DNA from 4 places in the Paenibacillus sp. FSL W8-0919 genome. Region 4 is predicted to be linked to each of the others. Evidence: riboswitches for the same ligand, from Rfam matches in the RefSeq annotation. Region 4 holds a riboswitch; each other region holds the start of a gene.
What was found. A riboswitch is a leader RNA that binds a small molecule or an ion and turns the genes downstream of it on or off. The one in region 4 is predicted to bind thiamine pyrophosphate.
Positions count from the first base shown of each region.

Region 1: it holds a riboswitch for thiamine pyrophosphate, as region 4 does, so the genes downstream of both, NST44_RS02555 (ABC transporter substrate-binding protein) here and NST44_RS10250 (ECF transporter S component) in region 4, are expected to answer to the same signal.
Region 2: it holds a riboswitch for thiamine pyrophosphate, as region 4 does, so the genes downstream of both, tenA (thiaminase II) here and NST44_RS10250 (ECF transporter S component) in region 4, are expected to answer to the same signal.
Region 3: it holds a riboswitch for thiamine pyrophosphate, as region 4 does, so the genes downstream of both, NST44_RS15375 (YkoF family thiamine/hydroxymethylpyrimidine-binding protein) here and NST44_RS10250 (ECF transporter S component) in region 4, are expected to answer to the same signal.

Region 1 is NZ_JBBOPV010000001.1:601,820-605,476, forward strand. Features, by position in the region: gene NST44_RS02545 (diguanylate cyclase domain-containing protein) at 1-1,275, opposite strand, end outside; gene NST44_RS02550 (VOC family protein) at 1,578-1,961, shown strand; TPP riboswitch at 2,161-2,272, shown strand; gene NST44_RS02555 (ABC transporter substrate-binding protein) at 2,393-3,433, shown strand; gene NST44_RS02560 (thiamine-binding protein) at 3,537-3,657, shown strand, end outside.
Region 2 is NZ_JBBOPV010000002.1:54,335-57,991, forward strand. Features, by position in the region: gene thiM (hydroxyethylthiazole kinase) at 1-675, opposite strand, end outside; gene tenA (thiaminase II) at 823-1,527, opposite strand; TPP riboswitch at 1,947-2,050, opposite strand; gene NST44_RS30495 (DUF4179 domain-containing protein) at 2,210-3,613, opposite strand; gene NST44_RS30500 (RNA polymerase sigma factor) at 3,573-3,657, opposite strand, start outside.
Region 3 is NZ_JBBOPV010000001.1:3,402,290-3,405,946, reverse strand. Features, by position in the region: gene NST44_RS15385 (ABC transporter permease) at 1-5, opposite strand, end outside; gene NST44_RS15380 (nitroreductase family protein) at 538-1,140, shown strand; TPP riboswitch at 1,315-1,418, shown strand; gene NST44_RS15375 (YkoF family thiamine/hydroxymethylpyrimidine-binding protein) at 1,518-2,123, shown strand; gene NST44_RS15370 (sporulation protein YjcZ) at 2,198-2,296, opposite strand; gene NST44_RS15365 (nucleotidyltransferase domain-containing protein) at 2,413-3,111, opposite strand; gene NST44_RS15360 (class I SAM-dependent methyltransferase) at 3,251-3,657, shown strand, end outside.
Region 4 is NZ_JBBOPV010000001.1:2,319,017-2,322,673, reverse strand. Features, by position in the region: gene NST44_RS10255 (ABC transporter ATP-binding protein) at 1-1,581, opposite strand, end outside; gene NST44_RS10250 (ECF transporter S component) at 1,574-2,194, opposite strand; TPP riboswitch at 2,302-2,414, opposite strand; gene asd (archaetidylserine decarboxylase) at 2,582-3,427, shown strand; gene NST44_RS10240 (SDR family oxidoreductase) at 3,507-3,657, opposite strand, start outside.

The DNA of each region.
Region 1 (3,657 bases), 1.7 Mb from region 4:
ATACAGCATAACCGTAAATTCATCGCCGCCGAGCCGGGATACGATTACGCCCTTTGACTCCAGCGAATGGAGGCGCTGCGCCACCTTCTGGATCAGCAAATCCCCCGCTCGGTGCCCATACTTGTCATTCACGCGCTTAAAACGGTTCAAGTCCATATACAGCAGTCCGACACGGAAACCGGCCCGATCTGCTTCGCCCAAAGCTTCCGAAAGCCTGGCGTTAAAATAACGACGGTTATACAGGCCCGTCAAATCGTCGCGGTGCGCGAGCGATTCACTCTTCTGCAGGCTGACATGCAGCCTTTCGAACAAGCGGTCATTCTCGACCTGGATCAGGATTTGCCTGATCAAAATGAGAATGAAGCAGAGGGTCAAGCCGGTAAATAGACCGCTCCATCCCCCGAACCGATGGGCCATCAGGGCAAACATTCCGCCAAGGACGCTGTAGGGCAGCAAATATCGTACGATCAAGGTTCCTGCCGGCCACGGCTTCTTCTCGGATAGGGATCTCCTCCCCCTTCGAGGCAGCGTTTGTCCACCCGCAAAGCCTATAAAGCATGCAGAGAGGCTGTGCAGCGGATATACATATAGGCCTGCTCCGATGTTCATGAAACTATCAAGAAAGATCCGAAGGACATCCCCGAGCGCAAATGCGCTTCCACCAAGGCACAGGAAGATGACCGCCCGCTTGTGCAGCTGCTTAGTGTTAAAATACACGACCAGCGTAAAGAACATCAGTACGATTCCGCACAGCGGATAGAGCATCGCTCCTCCGGCCGACCTCCAGACGGTATCCGTCCCGCTCTCCATCTCCGGCTTAATGAGATACTCCCACCCCACCGTCATCAAGGTAATCGCAACAATGATGATGTCCAGGGTAAACCGAGCGCCCCGCAGCGGACCCTGCACTCGTCTGAACAGGTAAATCAGGGCACCGGCGAACAATAGAGCTTCCAAGCTCCAGAACAGTTCCGCCAGCCGGATGGATCCGCCAAACACCCCTCCAATCCATTCATCACCCGCATACAGGATGCGCCCTATTGCATCGCCGGCCAATCCGGCTGCAATCAGAAGCCAAAATCTGCGAAGATGGCCTTGCTCATACCGACTGCCAATCACCCCGATCAAATACGCGAATGCGGCTATCGGAGCCATAATGGCTAAGATGCGGTGAAGCAATAAAGCGTCCGGCATCCACAGGGCCAATATCCATTGGATCAATGCGTATCCAATCGCGAGCCGAATATATATGGAATCGGATGGACCCGGGCTCATTCATATCCCTCCCTGAAACAAAAGGTAGGCTTGGTCATTCATGATGAATAGGTCTTTCGAATTAAAGCGTTTCCATATCCAATCATACTTTTAGCCCGAGGAAAAGTAAAGAAAGAAGCGCCCAACAACTGGATATTTATAGGCATATAGGCCGCGTAGAATCGTTATTTGCGGAATTGTCCCGGGATTGTAGTCACTCAATCCCCACTTGACACATGGGGTTTATGTAGTATTATTCTTTCATATCAACGTATCTTTGGTTTTATATCCTAGCATAGTTTCATGGAAGGGGTTCTTGTAAAATGGGACAAAGACGATTGGACCATGTAGGCATTGTCGTAAGGGATCTGGAAGCAACGATCGCTTTCTATACGAAGGTGGTCGGCCTTGAGCTCAAGGACCGTCTGACGCACACGAACGGTGTCATCCAGCTGGCTTTCCTCGGCTTTAACGGCAGCGATGAAACCGAGGTCGAGCTGATTCAAGGATACAGCGACTCCCTTCCTGCGGAGGGAACGGTGCATCACTTTGCCGTCAGCACGGACGACATTGAAGCGGAATATGCACGGGTGAAGGAGCTGGACGTTCCGCATCTGGATGAGGAAATCGTCACGCTGCCCAACGGCTACCGCTATTTCTTCGTGCACGGTCCGGAAGGCGAATGGATTGAATTTTTCCAGCGCTAACAGGCCAGGTCTAAGGTTGCCCGCCCGCATATAGAGACTCCTATGGGTCGCCTGGATCATTCGGGTCTTCCATGCCTGGACAGCCACTCACCCCGGCGACCTATACGAACGTAGAAAATCGCCTTCAGGCATGGGGCGTTCCCGTACTGGACAGGTGCTTCCGGTAGGTCTATAATAACGGAAGTATAACCCGTAACTTCATAAATACCGGGGGAGCTGGAATCGGCCGGCTGAGAGTGTATCCCATAGAGATACTGACCCTTATACCTGATCTGGGTAATGCCAGCGTAGGAAGCCATAGGATTGCGGCTGTTCATAAGCCGTAGTATATACTTACGCCGTCATGCGCTCCGATACGATCGGGGCGTTTTTTGTTGTTGTTATGAAGTTAATACGGAAAATGGAAGACATATAAGGAGAGGAGAAACACGATGAAACAACGTACATGGCTCTCTCTGCTGCTCGCCTGCGTCCTGCTTCTGGTCGCTTCCGGCTGCGGGGCAAGCGGCCAGAACGGCGGAAGCGCGCCCGGCAAACAAGAGACTGCCGGAGAAGGAGAACAGCCGGCCAAGCTCCGCGATGTCCAATTGATGCTGGACTGGTCGGCGAACACGAACCACACCGGATTATATGCAGCCAAGGAGCTCGGATATTATGAGGAGGAAGGGCTGAACGTGCAAATCGTACAGCCGGGCTCCGGGGGAACCGATGCGATGGTCGCTTCCGGCAACGTACCGTTCGGCATCAGCTATCAGGAGGGCGTAACGCTCGCCCGGACACAGGGGCTGCCGCTGGTTTCGATCGCAGCCATCATTCAGCATAATACGTCCGGATTCGCTGCACCGAAGGATCGGGGCATCCAGAAGGCCTCCGATTTTGAAGGAAAATCCTACGGAGGCTGGGGCTCTCCGATTGAGGAAGCCGTCATGAAATCGATCATGGAGATCGATGGAGCCGATGTGAACAAGGTCAACATCGTGAACATCGGAGACGCCGATTATTTTACGGCGGTTAAGCGGGATATTGATTTCGCCTGGATCTACTATGCCTGGACAGGCATTGAAGCCCAGCTTCGCGGCGAGCCGCTGGACATGATCTACGTGAAGGATTATTCCGAACAGCTGGATTATTATACGCCGGTCATCGTAACGAACGAGAAGCTGATCGCGGATGACCCGGAGCTTGTCAAAGCGTTCATGCGCGCAACGTCCAAAGGCTATCAATATGCGATAGACCATCCGGAAGATGCCGCGGCACTGCTGTCGAAGGCAGTTCCCGACCTGGATGCCGAGCTGGTGCTGGAAAGCCAGAAGTGGCTCAGCCCGCGCTATCAAGATGACGCGCCGCGCTGGGGCGAGCAGAAGGCCGAGGTTTGGTCCGGATATGCCGACTGGATGTTTGAGCGCAAGCTGCTGGAGAAGGAATTGGACGCGGAGCGCGCGTTTACGAATGAGTTTTTGCCTGACAAATAGGAGAAGCACTCCCCGCAGCATTGCAATGCTGCTTCGCGGCTCATCGGCATGAGGCTTAACGGCCGTGCAAATGAGAACCCATATACGAAAGGACGATTGACTCATGGCGAATACACTGCTGAGCATTCAAGTCATTCCGCGTACGCCGGACGGCGGAGACAGCATCCCTTATGTGGATGAAGCCATTAAGGTAATCCAGGATTCCGGCGTCAAATACGAGGTCC
Region 2 (3,657 bases), on a different contig from region 4:
GCCAGCCGTTCCCGCGAGCAGCAAATCCGGCTCCACAGCGGCGAAGGCCCCGAGCACGGACGTGAGCAGGCAGCCCGCCCCGGTTACTTTCGTCAGCATCGCATGCCCGCCGCGAATGATTCGCGCCGAAACACCATCGCTGATCACGTCCTCCTCTCCCGTAATGGCCACCACCGTATTTAGCCGCTGTGCAGCCCGCAGCGCCAGCTCCAAGTTCCCGCCGGACGCAGAGTCGTCTGCATCGACCCCCTTGATCACCCGGACTTCGCCGATCAGATTGGCAACCTCGGCCGCATTGCCCCGCACCAGGGAAACCTTCACTTCACGCATGATCCGCAGGGCCGAATCGGTCCGAAACGGCGTGGCCCCCGCTCCTACCGGATCGAGGAGAACCGGGACGCGATGCGTATTGGCGGATTGCCCGGCAATGATCATCGCATCCACTTGTTCGCGGGACAGCGTGCCGATGTTGAGCACGAGCGCTCCGGCAATTTGGGCCATATCCGCCACCTCGTCGGGGGAAAATGCCATTACCGGCGACGCGCCCAGCGCGTATAAGCCGTTGGCCGTAAAATTCGTAACCACCACATTGGTCATGTTATGGACAAGAGGCTTCTGCTGCTGCACCTTCGTTAAAAGCCCCGCAAGCTCCGAATCCCATGTATTTCCGCTCATTGCCATCATCCTTTCCCATTCTTTTCTTGGTTTTTGGCATATGACATACGACATATGAAACCCATAATCTCATCTCAACCCGAATTCTGATTCATTCTCAAAATGCATGACCTTTCGTAACCCCTGTCTGTCCCATAACTCAAATGCTCAGCGCCCATACCCCTTGGCATTGACCAACGGCTGGAACGGCACGGGCCATTCCTCCTGCTTGTAAGCCATGTCCCAGAACATATACTCCAGCTGGCAGCTCAGCATGAAATGCTCGCGCATCCGCTCGCGCTCCTTCATCGTCGCTCCTTCCGCCCACGCATCCACACGGCCAAGGAACTTCCCTGCCGCATCCTCCCCTCGATTCCCGTAAAAATGAATCCATTCATGGAACGGATGGGTGCGATCCGGCTTAACTTCATCCAGCAGTCTGCGGCCGATCTCATAATACGTCCACGGACAAGGAAGCAGGACCGCCATAATTTCGCCGAGGGTTCCCTCATGCGCAACGGTCAGCATGTGACGGATATAGTGGTGCGCAGACGGTGCAAGAGGGTAGCCCTGGAGCTGCTCATAGTTCACTCCCGCGACCGAGCAGAAATTTTGATGCGGATGCACCTCGCTGTTGAGGATAAACGCAATCTGTTCGTTAAACGCCGCCATATCCTCCCGGCTCGTGCACTTGGATATGGCGATGCCATAAATGCGAATGTAGGCATTCAAATACTCGAAGTCCTGCTTCACGTAGTGAATCAGCTGGTCGCTGTCCAGCTTCCCGGCGGCAATTCCCCGCACGAAGGGATGGTTTATAATCGCCTCGAAAATTCCGTCCGCCTGCTGGCGAAGCTCTTGGGTAAACGTCATTGTTATCCCCACCTCCATCTTGAAATGAAGAGCAGGAAGTCCTCCTAGCGACCCGGCAATCCCGGTAATCCGGGCATTGGCAGCCAAGTATCTATTGTATGTCCCGCAACCTTCGCATACCCCGCATCTTTTTCATATCGGCAACGGTTGCATCCGGGAACCTTTGCAGATCCGGCAGCCGTTGTACCCGGCTACATGTGTATATCCGGCAACCCTTTATGTACTCGGCCAACCCTTTATGCACGGCATATGGCAACCTTGCATGCTGCTAGCTCGTACTCGTGCGCTATCGTGCTGGGCAACGAAGATGCAGAAAATTTACGTTCTTCGGAGCATGACAAACAAAGCCGCCCCGAAAAACGGAGCGGCTTCAGCAATAGTCCTCTTGCCCGGCAGAAGCAGGCGCAAAAAGGACTCTATCCGTGAAGGCTCCACTTTCCTACGCTAGTACGAACTAGATCAGGTTCAAAGGGTCCAAGATACGCTCTTGTCTCAGCCGCTGACGGCTCCCCTAGTGGACTTCCTATTCTATTGACTATTACTGTACATAGGTTTGGCGGTGGTGTCAAACGTTTCCGTGTTTGCTGCAATACTCGGTAGATATAACCCCCTAACCCCCTTATTCCAGAAAAGAAGTTGAATTTTTATTTCCGCAAATGCCATCAATTGACCTATGCTTACTTTATTGAAGCGGTATTGTCATTTCGAGCTCTTTCAGGAAAATAGGTTTTTTGTATTCATGGGTGACAAAGACTGGCTGTTGATCCGAATTTAAGGCCGGGAATTCGGTTACGTAAGCATTATTTTTGGCATCAATTAACCTCGTCTTCGTTTCCTCGGAAGGAATGATGTACATGTCCCATGGGTAAAAATTGTACTTGCCTTCCAAATCCTCGAGGATCAACTCGGTTTGCTGAAGGGGGTCAGTGACTTCTTTCCGGTAATGTACGATCGTCTTATCTTTTAAGCGTTCCACTTTCGTCACTAACAGGCGGCCTAATTCCCCTTGAGGAATAATTAGAGGATGATCGGTCGACGGTTCATGCTTCATCGGCACTCTAATTCCATATACCGGCACATCCCCGCGCAAATACGGACGGAACGTAATGGACTTTGGCGTAACAAAGGGTACTTTAAATTGAAAGATTCCTAATTGAATATGTGTATCGTCTTCCACGTAGCCATCTCCTACCATCTCATAAGGTTTGAACTCCATTCCAGTATCAGTAATAGCTAGGATATCATACATGGGATCTTGCGCTTTAGCTGCCGGCCGCCTGTATACTAGCTCCACGTCCATCGTACCCGTACCGGATTTAAAGCCTATTTTCTTAATCAGCAGGGTGGTTTCTCCATCCGTTGCACTCCTCATCGGCATCCATGATTTCGTTCCGGAAACGGTCTTTTTAATGGGAATTGAAAAATCCCAATGACCTTTAACTCCGTCCACGTTTGCTACCTCGATCGTTAGTTCGAATTCATCCGGTAACTTCTGTTTGAATGGCAGCAAGCTGATTTGTCCAATTCCTGTTTGGCTATCAATAGGTAGAGGACCGCTGCCACCGACACGGTCTGCGTATGGCTTGCCGTCAATTTTGAATTTGATTCCGTCTATGAAACCATGCCTACCGGAGAATCCATCCTCAACCTGTTGTATATAACCGATGGAGAGACGATCACCGTCATACATCACCTCTTGAATTTGCAGCGTAATCCCGTTGTCGCTCACAGCTTGCAAGACTTGCGCCGTCATTCCATTTTCAGAAGCTGTTTTCAAGGCTGTTTCGCGAACGTACTGGTGCAGCTCCTGACGCTGGAAAACAGAACCTACGAACGGTATTTCTTGTAGTACGGATGCCATAATAGGGGAGACGAAGCCGCTGCCGAGTATCACTGCGCAGGCCACAAGGGTTCCGACTGCGGCTAGCGACAAGCGGCGGATAATCCGCTGTGAGCGGTTATTATGAAGCATGCCTGTACAATCCTCGCTGCTAACACTGTACCGGACACGCTCCATCAAACGGTCTACATCGGTCTCCATTGATTCATAGGATCGTTTCGCATTCTGAATCTGTTGGTCGATCATGAACTCCTGCCTCCTTTAGCGATCGGTTAAGTTTTGCTCTTCCT
Region 3 (3,657 bases), 1.1 Mb from region 4:
TTCATGGCTCTTCCTTCTATGCATATGTCTCTAAATCATTTCGTCAGCTCGTAATTCAGTTATCATTCTCATTGAGATTGATTATCAATTACGTTCTGATAAGCATTATATCACCCTCATTCTCAACCGACAAGTATAATTGAGAATCAAACTCAATTAAATTATTAATCTTTGCATGATTTGTTCATCAATTGTTCATAATATGAAGCTTGGCAGAAATTAGCCGTTGTTGTCCTCAATCCTTCCATTGTTCTCCTCGCCCTCTCTTATAAATAGGAAATAAAAAATCCCTTCCCCTGTTTTAGCTCCCAATCACGGGGTATTTCATCTATAAATTCTCAATCACAGGGTTGACAATGACCAATGTGATATAATAACATACTAACGGAAGTATTATTTCTTACAATTAGTAAGTTGTTAAGGAATAATAATTCAACATATTTCAGCGATCACCTTAATGCATATTTGCTTGAATGATAGGACATCTTTTTATCAGGCGTATGCAATCCAAACCATGACTCAGGAGGGTTTATCAACATGTCTAAAGACTTCCTTACCGCACTTAAAAATCGCCGTTCCTACTATGCGATCAGCAAGGATTCCGTCATCTCCGATGAGCGTATCCAAGAAATCGTGAAAGATGCCGTGAAATACACGCCTTCTTCCTTCAACTCCCAAAGCGCACGCGCGGTCGTTCTGCTTGGTGAGCAGCATGACAAGCTGTGGAATATTACGGAAGGCATTCTGAAGGAAGTGGTGGGCGACGAGCAAGCATTCAAATCCACCGCTGAGAAAATGGCCTCTTTCCGCGCAGGCTATGGCACCGTGCTGTTCTTCGAGGACAACGATGTCATCGCAGGGCTTCAGCAAAACTTTGCGCTCTATGCCGACAACTTCCCGGTATGGGCGAATCAGTCGAACGGCATGCTTCAGCTCGTCGTTTGGACAATGCTGGAAGCCGAAGGACTGGGTGCTTCCCTGCAGCATTACAACCCGCTGATCGACGAAAAAGTAAAAGCTGAATGGAACATTCCTGAAAACTGGAAGCTGATTGCACAAATGCCATTCGGCAAGCCGGCTGCTGAGCCAGGGGACAAGGAATTTGCTCCGCTTGAAGATCGCGTGAAAGTTTACAAGTAAGCGAAACAAGACCAAGAGCCGCCATCAGGAAGCCTATTAAAGCTCCTCATGGCGGTTTTTTGCTGCAGTGACATTGTTTTTTCGATGCCGAGACGTTACAATTACCAAGTAAGAAGCCGCCCTCTTTCGAAAGCTTGGACCGGCCGGCATCTAAGCAAAATTTCATATCTTGTGTTGCTGTACTAGGGGTGCCTTGTGCTGAGAAACGGCAGGACCGCCGTTAACCCTTACTACCCGATCTAGGTCATGCTAGCGTGGGGAAGTGTAGCGTTCATGTTTATGTATTTTTCGCGTAGACATCGCCGCACTTATCCCTTAGGGTGCGGTTTTTTGCGTTATTTTGCATTCTCAAATTTATGCTGCAGGAGGAATCTACAATGAATGAGTTAGCATGCGGAACCAGCCGGATTGTTGGCTGCCGGTTCTCGGTATTTCCGATGACGGACCGCTTCGTCGAAGTGATTGTGGGGGCGTTGGAGTCTGTGCATACGGATAAGGTATGGATTCATACCGATGATGTCAGTACTTGTGTTCGCGGACGTGCCGAGCACGTATTTGACGTTACCCGTGCGATATTCGCCCATGCGGCAGCTTCCGGCGTACATACAGTCTTTAATGGGACCTACTCCATCGGCTGCCCAGGCGATACGGATGCGGATGTCTATATGTCTGAGGATTCCGGGGTGTTAAACAGCGAGCTTGGACCACACGCGGATATTGAAACCGCCTGCCAGTTCGCCTTGTATCCGCTCGGAACCGAGCATTATATGGATATTATCTACGGAGAAGTGCAGCGCGCCAAGGAAAAGGGAACCTTCGGGGGCAGCGTCCATTACGCAAGCCGTCTCGACGGAACGCTCACTCGCGTATTCGAATCCCTCGAGGATGCGTTCAAGCATGCCATCCAGACAGATACCAGCCACCTCGTGATGACCGCTGTCGTCTCCGCGCACAGTCCATCGCCAAAGCAGAATAGCGTATAATATGCACGCTTAAGCAGACAAGGACCCGGCGATATGCCGAGTCCTTGTGCTATCCACCGCGTATCCTTGATGAATTAAACCCAAGCAAGCGAGATGATTACGAGCAGGATAAAGAGAACCAGTATAATACCCGTTGATGTGCCCCAAACATCTCCACCATATGCTCCGCTCATGACGATCCCTCCTGGATTTATTGAAATACGTGATGTCATCACATATTAAGGTATGAGCCGGAAAGAACGACGGTCACGGCAGCTGTACCGCTTGTCTTTTCCCCCAGCCGATGGCCTTATTCTTCATATCCGACAAGCAGCTGGCCTCCGTAAGGGAGCAAAACCTGCTCGCACAGCTTCATGAGCTGATGCGATTGCCGGGTACGGTACATCGCCTCCAGCGCTTGCACCAACCGCTCGCTAAAATGCGGATCGAAGCCGGAGACCAGCCGGAACAGCGTCTTCCCTTCCCCCGTCCATTGCCGGTTCACCCTCAGGACAAACTCGCAGAGCAAAGTCGATATTTTTTGAACGGTAAACCAGGCTTCCCCGTCCCCTTTGGCCTGCTTAAGATCCATCATGTATTCGGTGATCATGTACCGGGCTGCGTCAATATCGGACATCGTTAATGGCAGCGGGCCGTAATCCAGATCAGCCTGGGCCTCCCCGCGAATGGCTTCCCCTTCCGGTAGCGAGCAGAGAACAACGCCTTCAGCCATGATCCGCTGCAACGTCGGATTCGCCGCAACGATGCCTGCGTCAAAATCTTCGCGATAGCCGGAGCTAGATAAAATAAACAGCTCTACGATCCAGCCGGCAGCTTCAATCGTCCTTCTCCTCAGCCCTTCGCCTTCTCTCTCTACAATGATCACGTCAAGGTCTGAGTGCTCGTTATGCTCTCCCCTGGAAGCACTGCCCCCCAGTACAGCCAGCAGACAATCCGGATATTGTTCCGACACGACCTTCCTTGCGGCCTGAATCGGCTCCATCTTCATGCGTATTTCCCCCAAACCGCTCATATCTTCAAAAAAAGGGCTCAAAATAGTAAATTCAGCGAAAACCCCAAACGTACCTCAATCATATGGTAAATAAACAAATATCCTTATGCAGATAACGAAAGTAGGGATCCATTCGATGAATTACATTAACATGCTGTCCAAATTAGGGATGGGCAGCGCCCACCCCGGGGGATTCGAGGCCACTCTGAGAATGCTGAATTCGTACCCTATCAGGCCGAGCAGCCGAATTCTGGAGGTTGGCTGCGGAACCGGCCGAACGGCCTGTCACCTAGCCGGCCTAGGCTACCAAGTGACGGCCATTGATCTGAATGAGCATATGATTACAAAAGCAAAAGCAAGAGCAGCGGCGATGGGCAGTGATGTGGAATTTCTTCAGGCAGACGTATGCTCGCTGCCTTTTCCGGACAATCAATTCGATGTCATTCTGGCCGAGTCGGTCACCGTCTTCACCGATACGTCGCGCTCCATTCCGGAATATTACCGCGTTCTGGATGCCGGCGGAATTTTAATGGACAGGGAGCT
Region 4 (3,657 bases):
CATCTCGTGGGTAACCATCACGATCGCCGTCCCGGCCTGGCGCAGCCGTTCGCACATCTCCAGAATCGCAAAGGTATTCCGTGCATCCTGGCCAAACGTAGGCTCATCCAGCAGCAGCACCGCCGGCTGTCTGGCCATGGCTGTGGCCACGCTGAGGCGGCGTTTCTGGCCCGTGGATAGCTGGTATGGATGCCGGCTCTCCTTGCCGTCTAGTCCGAATCGCTCTAGCGTCCGGCGGGCCTGCTCAGCCGCCTCATCCGCGGACATGCCGTCCACCAGCAAGGAGTACGCCACCTCATCCGTAACGCGCTCCGTCACGAATTGCAGCTCGGGATTCTGAAATACGAATCCGATTCGGCGGAGCATCCGTTCCCTTTGTTTGCGGTTTCGTCTTCCTTTCCCTAACGGAACCTCCCCCCCGCCGAGGAGGTACATGCCTTCCGCATTCAGCAGCCCCATCAGGCTCAGAAGCAGCGAGCTCTTCCCCGCTCCGTTCGGCCCGACAATCGCAATAAAATCGCCCGGATACACCTCCGCCCCTTGGACGGTAATAACGGCTTTGTCCCACCGCTTGCCTGAGAACTGGGCCAGCTGAACGGCAGGCTTGCTCTGTTCTGCCGACGTAAAGTCGGCTCCGGTAAGCCGTCCGGACTCCTCAACGGAATGGAGTCGTTCCCGGTTCTGTAGCCGAGCGGCTTTTCCCAAATCCCTGGCGAAGGAGTCATCCTGGCGGGATCCGCCGGAGGAGGTTCCAAGCGGTGCAAACACCTCCATGCCGGATGGGGACACTGCATAATCGTCCCATACGCCGGGATACCAGATGCCGAATTCCTTCAGCTCCCGCGAATAGCGGGCGAATACGTCGGCCGGCGTGCCTTCACCCAGAATCGTCCCATCCGGGCCAAAAAGCACGACCCGGTCTGCATATTCAGCCATTTCTTCAATCCGGTGCTCCACGATGATCAAGGTGCGCCCTGCGGACACAGCCTTCACCGCCGTCCAGATTTGCTCGCGGCCCTCGGGATCGAGCAGCGCCGACGGTTCATCCAGCAGCAGCACCTCCGGCTCCAGCAATAGGGCAGAAGCCAGTGCAAGACGCTGCTTCATCCCTTGCGATAAATGCGCGATTTTGACATGGAGCGACTCCAGCTCCAAGCCGACGGCTTGCAGCGCTGCCTGCATCCGCTCTTCCATCTGCTCCCGTGGAACGCATTGGTTTTCCAGGACGAATGCCAGCTCCTCGTCGACGAACGGCATGCAGAACTGGGTGTCCGGATCCTGGAACACATATCCCCAGGAAACGGGAAGCTTCTGCGCCTGGCATTTCATCGGCACCTCCGTCGCCCGGGGAATCATCCCGCTCAGCACCTGAAGAAGCGTCGATTTGCCGCAGCCGCTTGGACCCAGCAGCAGCACCTTTTCTCCGCGGGCGGCGGAGAACGAAAGATCTTTAAACATCAGCCGCTCCTCGCCCGGGTATTTAAGGCGCAGCCCTTCTACATAAAGCGCCGGTTCCTCCTGCGGATCATTAGGCGCATCCACCGTGTTTACGAAGTGTACGCCCGTTTGCATTTTAGACATGGCGCGAATCGTCCAGCGCCTCATATTCTTTTTGCGATGCCGGACGCAGCAGGGAGGTTACGCCGGTACGCTCCAGCGCTTTGGCGAGGACGAGCATCAGAAGGCCTGCAATGACGGCGCCGCTGAAGATCCGCATGCCGTATTTCGCCAGGAACATCCAGGTCTGAAGATCGTCCGTGTAGCTGTAGAAGAAATCAAGGAGCATCGAGCCGACGGCGGCAGCGGCCCCCGCCAGAGCCACCGTGAAGGCAGAAGAGCTGCGGTAGCGGGTTGCGGCAAATACGAGCTCGGCCCCCAAGCCTTGAATCAAGCCGTACATCAGGAGCGTAAGCCCCCACCCGCTGCCGAACAGCACTTCGACATGCGCGGCTGCAACCTCTGCAATGATCGCCACGCCAGGTTTCCGGATCAGCAGATAGGCCAGCGTCGCCGCGGCAAACCACATGCCATACAGCAATTCGTCCGCTTCGAAAAAGAGCGGCTTCAGCAGGTTGTATACCGATCCCCAAAAGTGATACACCACGCCCAGCACCAGCGATACAAGCACCGTCACCAAAATATCGCTCAGTCTAAGCCCTTTTCTCGGCTGAGCCCCCATTATGCCTTGCCTCATCGTTTCCATCGTACAATTACCCCTCTCCATCGCAATTTTTTAAAAGTGGAAAAAAATCACAACAAAAAACCGTCTGGAAACGCGCAGACGGAAATTAGGCCCTAATATGAGCAGGGTCGGATATTCTCTACGCTGGCATTACCCAGTTCAGATTAACGGTCAACAGCGGATAGCAGCTGCAATCTCAGCCTGATTCACTCAAGCACCCGTATTCCCTATTCGGTTTTATGTTAACTTTAAAATACACAGCCTTTCCTGATTTGGCAAGGGTCTTTTTTTCTTCAAGGCCTGTTTGTTGATTTCCAGCCGATTCTATGTCAATATCAGAGTGATTGCTTTTCAAGCATCATCGATAGCTTAGGTCTTTGCACAAAAAAGGAGAATAACATGGCCAAACGATTGCTGCGTCTGATGACAGAGCTCTCCTCCCGAAAGTGGTTGTCCCATTTGGTGGGGCAGTTCTCCCACAGCCGGTTGAGCCGTCATCTGATCCCTGCATTTATTCGAATATACCAAATCCCGGCGCATGAAGCGGAGAAAGAGCTGCATGAATACCGCTCGCTCAATGAATTCTTCTCCCGCCGATTAAAGCTCGGCCTGCGGGCCATAGATACGACCGCCGACGCGATGGTGAGCCCGGTTGATGCGACGATTACCGCCATGGGCACCATCGATACCGGCACCATCCTCAACGTCAAGGGACAGGATTACACCATTGAAGAGCTGCTTGCGCAGTCTCCGAGAATCGAGAATTATGTGAACGGTTACGCGTTCGTCTTATATTTAAGCCCGACGGATTACCATCGCATTCACGCCCCCGTTACCGGCGTGCAGATCGAGCGGGAGCACCTCAAGGGCAAGGTGTATCCCGTCAACGATTTTGCCATGACCCATATCCGGTCGGTGCTTAGCCGCAACGAAAGGCTCATTACCTATATCAAGCATGACTTCGGTGAGGTTGCCGTGGTCAAGGTCGGAGCATTGAACGTAAGCAGCATCCGTTATGCCGACGAGAACGTGACGAAATGGCAGATCGGGGATGAGCTTGCATACTTCGAATTCGGCTCAACCGTCGTGCTGTTGACCGAGAGCGGCACCTTTACCCCCCGGGGAGATCTTACCCTCGGGACGACGGTTAAAATGGGCGAGCTGCTCGGCATCCTCCATCCGCCCGCAGACAAGAAGCAGAAGCGGGATGCGTGCTTGGAGAAGGAGCTGTGTACGGAAAAATAAGAACGTCCTTGCGGATGCCTTCATTCATGACCGCAATGACTCCCGTTGCGTCCCTATCGAACAAGGACAATGTTAGACCTTATTCTCTTCCCAATAGCCGGACGATCAGCCGCTGAAAGAAGCGGTCGGGCAGCCATGCCTTGATCCGCCCGGTCAGCCGGGTGCTGCGGGGAAGCCGGTACCGGAAGCTCGGATGCTTCATACCGGCGATTCGAGCCACCAACCTTGCA